2 linked regions of the Rheinheimera salexigens genome follow. The protein of the gene in region 1 binds, or shares a complex with, the protein of each later gene. Links are inferred from orthologs where the notes say so. Each region holds a gene or a part of one and is shown in the gene's direction. Other genes may lie near its edges. The genes, in order: BI198_RS05150 and pabB.

The links.
Region 2: the proteins of BI198_RS05150 (region 1) and pabB are in contact, whole or in part, in a solved structure (PDB 8RP0), measured with the Escherichia coli proteins. The link is inferred for Rheinheimera salexigens from one-to-one orthologs.

Annotation. Positions count from the first base shown.
Region 1 is NZ_MKEK01000001.1:1,114,256-1,117,327, forward strand. Bases 236-2,971 are described here. They hold BI198_RS05150 (anthranilate synthase component II), read left to right. Parts: upstream 236-1,174; coding sequence 1,175-1,768; downstream 1,769-2,971. Other genes in these bases: BI198_RS05145 (endo alpha-1,4 polygalactosaminidase), read right to left, coding at 236-877; BI198_RS05155 (HDOD domain-containing protein), read left to right, coding at 1,815-2,971. In the rest of the region: more of BI198_RS05145, read right to left, coding at 1-235; more of BI198_RS05155, read left to right, coding at 2,972-2,984. UniProt on the Escherichia coli protein: Part of a heterodimeric complex that catalyzes the two-step biosynthesis of 4-amino-4-deoxychorismate (ADC), a precursor of p-aminobenzoate (PABA) and tetrahydrofolate.
Region 2 is NZ_MKEK01000001.1:1,627,324-1,630,562, reverse strand. Bases 149-3,051 are described here. They hold pabB (aminodeoxychorismate synthase component I), read left to right. Parts: upstream 149-869; coding sequence 870-2,234; downstream 2,235-3,051. Other genes in these bases: BI198_RS07525 (L-serine ammonia-lyase), read left to right, coding at 2,942-3,051; BI198_RS07530 (CoA pyrophosphatase), read left to right, coding at 2,261-2,821; BI198_RS07540 (fumarate hydratase), read right to left, coding at 149-751. Also shown: more of BI198_RS07540, read right to left, coding at 1-148; more of BI198_RS07525, read left to right, coding at 3,052-3,239. UniProt on the Escherichia coli protein: Part of a heterodimeric complex that catalyzes the two-step biosynthesis of 4-amino-4-deoxychorismate (ADC), a precursor of p-aminobenzoate (PABA) and tetrahydrofolate.

The DNA of each region.
Region 1 (3,072 bases):
CAAGCACTCGCCTAGGAACGGGATAATGGTTAGAGACACCAAACTGGCTGAGTAAGCCATCACTGATATAAGGTGTGTAGCCGCGGGCTTGCAATGTTTTTGCCGCCGCTATGCGCGGTTGTATATCGGGTGGTAAATAATCAATAACAATGGCTTCAACGCCGTACTGCTTAACCTTATCTAATTGGTTTGCAAGCCATAATGTATCTTCGGCAGATTGAATAAAGTAATCATTATTAGCCACATCATAACCATAAACTAATGACTCAGCTACAACAGCAGTAGGTAGGGTCTGCAGCTGATTAAGTAACGTAAAGCCGCGGTTTAATATTAATTTGCCACTGGTTAATTGTAATTGATTAAGTAATGAGACTAACGCTTGTTGCTGGGCAGGGTGATGCTTTGTAGCTAATGCCAATTCATAGCTATCTAAGGTGTCTAAAAATACCCCAGCATAACCTTGCTGTTTTAGCTGCAAAGCTTTTTGGAGTAAATGATCGCGCCAAGCTGGATTGTTGGCATCCATTATTTTTGCTTGCCATTGGTTATTAGTGCCAATAATGGCTAGGGGATACTGTTGCGCTGTTTTAGCGTCAGTTTCGCCAACACTTAAATAAGCAAAAACCTCTGTTTTGGCAAGTTTAAGCTGTTTTAATTGCATAGCAGAGATATTAGTCGGTTCGACAACAACGCGTTGATAGCTTATTAACTCGCGTACCGAGTCAATATCAGCATAATAAAAGGCGATGGAATTGTTGCCAGTAAGGGTGTCTGTGTTGATAGCTGTTTTAGTGTCAGCCTGAAGAAAAGTAGAAAAAGTAACCGTCGTTAATATTAAACAAAATAGCAGTCTTTTATACAACAAAAATGAATTCAAAATATGCGTTACCTGACAACTTAACTAGGTTAATGGGTGTTTCAAGTGTTATATATTGCTAATAATAACTGATACGTAACAAGGTTAGAATTAGTTTAATTTTTTTTATTTATTTTTAATATTAACAGTTTAAGTGCTTATAAGATATACAGCTACAGGGAATTATTTAAGCAAAATGTGTGCAGTGATATATTATAAACGCCAGTTGTGGCTTACTGTGAGGCGATAAAACAGGTGTGATTAACTTGTGTTTAGCCACCAACAGCAAGTCTGAAATTTATGATAGGTATATATTAAGTGCTACTAATAATTGATAACTACGATTCTTTTACTTATAACTTAATGCAGTATTTTGCGGCTTTAGGTCAACAAGTGCTGGTAAAGCGCAATGATGACATCACTATTAGCGCTATTAACCAATTAGCTCCAGATTACCTCGTTATTTCACCCGGTCCTAAATCGCCAGATGATGCCGGTATCTCCATGCAAGCTATTGAATATTTTAGCGATAAACTACCTATTCTAGGTGTTTGCCTTGGTCACCAAGCGATAGCGCAAGTCTTTGGTGGTAAAGTCATTCGGGCTAAGCGGGTCATGCATGGCAAAAACTCCTTAGTTACCCACGATAACCGCTCGGTATTTTCCGGTTTAGCTAATCCTTTAGATGTCACGCGTTATCATTCTTTAGTGGTAGATACTGGAACTTTACCTAAAGAGCTGCAAGTAACAGCTTGGACAACGGGCGCCGACCAAGCGCTAGATGAAATAATGGGTCTAATGCATACCTCTTTACCTATCCACAGTGTGCAATTTCACCCTGAAGCTATTTTAAGTCAGCAAGGTCAGCAATTACTGGCTAATTTTCTGCAAACCAAGTCAATCGCTGTGTAATCAGCTTGACTCAGTATTAATACACTTGCAGTATTGCGGCTTAATTTTGAACGCCACTTTTATCGCCATTAAGGAAGCCGTTGATCAAATGCCATCTTCAACACCCAGTTATGATGCTTTTTTTGCACGATTTTTAGATCAATTAGTGGGTGTCGATCCTGCGGTGGTCCGGATACATTATGAGCCGGGAAAAAACGATGTTTCAGCAGAACGTACTTTACTCCAAGTAGAAGCAGATGCTCGTTTAGCTCGACAGAAAAATTTGAAAATACAAGCGCAACTTACTGACTTCGCCCAAGCGCATTTACATGATGAAGTGTCTGATGAGTTATTACGAAAACTGCATAATATTGAACATGTTGAATCAACATTATTCAATTTGCAACCGGCTTTCTATGCTATTTTAGACTTACTAAGTAGCAAAGCCGTTACTATTAACAAGCTGGACAGTTATATAAGTAAAGTAGATTGGCTGACAGAAGACTTATTACGCTTAGTTAATCAGCCACAATATCGCAATAGAACAGCCTCAGCGGGTTTAATCAAAGATATTAAGGTTGCCTTGCGCTTATTTGGCATTGAAACCCTACAGCAAGTCATACCTGTTTATGCCTTTAAGCGCATGTTGCCACATTCCACTGAACCTTTTTCTGGATTAAAAACCCGTATTTGGCAACATGCTTTAGCCGTGGCTATTGCTGCGCGTACCTTGGCCGATTTAGAGAACAGTCATGGGTTTAGTGCGTTTTGTGTCGGCTTATTTCAGAGTCTTGGTTATATAGTGGTGACACGTTGTTATTTACGTACTTATCAACAGCAAAAACAAAAACAAATATTGAATGCTCAAGCAATGCGCGATAGCGGTATAATTGAAACTTTGGATAAATTAATGCCGGATGCCAGTTTTTTAAGTGAAAGTATGGCGGAGTTTGCTGCCGAATTAAATGCGGATGTTACTTCTCGTTGGCAACTTGACGTGCAACCACTGTATCAAACACTCGATCAAATGTCTGAGGGGCTAGGCTTTAATGATAATAGCCCGTTAACAAAGATCGCGTTACAAGCTCAAACTTACGTGCAGTGGCAATCTTTAAAGCGGGCTAAATTGATCAATAATGAAGAATCTTTACGCTGGTTAGCGGCTGCCCAACTTACTAATGAAAAAATGGCTTTGTTAGCGCAAACCAATTTAAGCCGATTAAATATCGAAATATAAATATTCACTTCTAGTGAAAATCTATCTATATCCCGCGTGGTTATTGACCTAGCATCAAAATCACAAGCGAGACAGTGATCACTTTATC
Region 2 (3,239 bases), 510 kb from region 1 along the record:
AACCACCTAAACCTTGGGCACCAATACCCAGTTTATTCACTTTTTCGTATAGCTCTAAACGTAACTTTTCATCTGCCGTTTCAGCGCCTTTATCAATTAACTGCTGAATATCAACCGGCTCCATCAATGACTCTTTGGCTAACACAGCGGCTTTTTCTGCCGTACCACCAATACCTATACCTAACATCCCTGGCGGACACCAGCCGGCGCCCATTTTTGGCAAGGTTTCTAATACCCAATCGACAATGGAATCTGATGGATTAAGCATAGCCATTTTAGTTTTATTCTCTGAACCGCCGCCTTTAGCCGCAATCATCACTTCTACTTGATTACCCGCGACTAAATCAATATGCACCACCGCAGGGGTATTATCTTTAGTATTTTTCCGGCCACCGGCTGGGTCGGCAACAATAGAAGCGCGTAATGGATTATCCGGATTCAAATACGCACGACGGGTACCTTCATTTACCATTTCTTGCACGGTTAAGTTGGTCTTATCCCACTTAACGTCCATACCTATTTTAACAAAACACGTTACTATGCCGGTGTCCTGACAAATGGGTCGATGGCCTTCTGCCGACATGCGCGAGTTAATCAGTATTTGGGCAATGGCATCTTTAGCGGCTTGGTTTTGCTCTTTATGGTAAGCAGACTCTAGCGCTTTAATAAAATCTAAAGGGTGATAATAAGAGATATATTGCAATGCATCTTCAATGCTATCGATAAAATCTTGCTGGCGAATGACCGTCATATTCAAATGTCCTCTAACGCTGTCTACGCTATCTAAGCTTATAAATAGCGCCGTATTTAACTATTGTGGTAAGTGCTGCTATGATAACCCGCATCAGAAACAGCGGCTAGTCCCATTCATGCAGCAGCATCTAATTCAAGACAAATTACCTAAAAACTTACTCGATTACTTTAGCCATTTTGCTAACCAACCGTGGTCTATGCTTTTAGACTCGGCCGCCTCGCAACATGTTAATAGCCGTTACGATATTCTAGTGGCAGAGCCAATAGCGACCTTGCAAGCGGCTAGTGGCCTAACAACGTTAGTTGATGCTCAAGGCCAGCAGCAAACAAGTAGCAATCCCTTTGCACTATTGCAGCAGGGACTAAACCGCTATTTTCCCAACAAAGTAGTCACTGATCTGCCTTTCATTGGCGGTGCTTTGGGTTACTTTGGTTATGATTTAGGTCGTTATATTGAAAAACTACCCACATTAGCCGAGCATGATATCGACTTACCGGATATGGCGATTGGCTTTTATACATGGGCGTTAATATTAGATAAACAGCAACAGCAGCTGTGGTATGTCGATTATCATGGTAATGCCGAAGCTGAATGGCTAAAGCTTAAGCAAAAATTGCTAACGCCACCTAATGCCAGCGTGCCTTTTAGTTTGACCAGTGACTGGCAATCTAATATGGATAAAGCCAGTTATCAGCAACGTTTTGAGCAAATTCAACAATATTTACTTAGCGGTGATTGCTATCAAATAAACTTAGCCCAACGTTTTAACGCCCACTATCAGGGTGATGAATGGCAAGCTTATGTTAAGCTACGTGACTCCAATGCGGCTCCCTTCTCGGCGTTTTTGCGCTTAGAGCAAGGTTGTGTATTAAGTGTTTCGCCCGAGCGCTTGTTACAGCTGCACGATAAACAGGTTGAAACTAAACCTATTAAAGGCACTCGGCCACGTGGCTTTTGCATTATGACCGATGAGATTGAAGCCAATAACTTACGCAACTCAGCTAAAGATCGGGCTGAAAATGTGATGATAGTCGATTTGCTACGTAATGATTTAGGTAAAGTTTGTACTCCTGGTAGCGTGGCGGTACCTAGCTTATTTGCCATAGAAAGCTTTCCAGCGGTGCATCACTTAGTGAGTACCATTACCGGTACCTTAGCCAACAATTATACTGCCTGCGACTTATTGCATGCTGCTTTTCCGGGCGGGTCAATTACGGGTGCACCTAAAGTGCGGGCCATGGAAATTATCGAGCAACTCGAACCGCATCGACGGTCAGTCTATTGTGGTAGTATTGGCTATATTAACGCTAATGGTGATATGGACACGAATATCACTATTCGCACCCTAGCCTGCAACCAGCAACAGATTTATTGTTGGGCTGGCGGTGGCATTGTCGCCGACTCAAATGTCGACAGTGAATTTCAAGAAACCCTAGATAAGGTCAATAAAATTTTACCTACACTGCTACCAAATAAATAATTTACTGAGCGTTTGAGTAAACCAACATGCAAGCAAATGAATTTCGGCAACGTTTTATGTTACATCAAGCTGCACATGCTGAACGGCGTGCTGTGACTGATATTCATCAAGCTGCCGTTTTAGTGCCGGTTATTAACTATGGCAACGAATTAAAATTACTCTTCACTCAACGCGCATTGCATTTAAGACATCACCCTGGCCAAGTCAGCTTTCCTGGCGGTCGTATTGAGCTAAACGAAACCACCGCAGATGCGGCCCTGCGCGAAGCGCATGAAGAAATTGGATTGCTTAGTAGCCATGTTGATTTACTTGGCACCCTGCCGCTGCAACCCACCAGCACCGGTTTTACCATAGTGCCTTGGGTCGCGCTAGTTACACCGCAAGCTCGTTGGCAACTTGAACCTAATGAAGTCGCCGATATTTTTGAAGTCCCCTTAACCCACTTTTTACAGCAACAAAATCGGCATCAGTTTAGCTTACCGCTAGCGGGCAAAACTAGACTGCTACATGCTATGCCTTATCGCGGCAGATTTATCTGGGGAGCCACCGCCGCTATTATGCACCAGCTATGTACCCAGTTGCTTTAGCCGTACAGCTAAGCTGACATGGCGATTTATCGCAACAGTTAGATGGCTTACACATTTGCACAGCTTCAGATACAATAACTTTATTACAGCTACATCAACTGAATAATTAAGCGGAATAAAATGATTATTAGTGCATTTGATATGTTTAGCATTGGTATTGGTCCTTCGAGCTCCCACACTGTTGGCCCTATGCGCGCAGCAAAAAAGTTTACTGACGAGTTATTAGAAAAGCAGTTGCTCGACTCCGTGGCTACCGTGAAAGTCGAATTATTTGGCTCTTTAGGCCAAACCGGTATTGGTCACGGCACAGGTAAGGCCGTCATACTTGGCTTAGCCGGTTATTTACCCGAGACGATTGATCCTGATTTAGTGCCAGCATTATTAAAACAAGTTAATGATGAACAATTATTACGTTTAG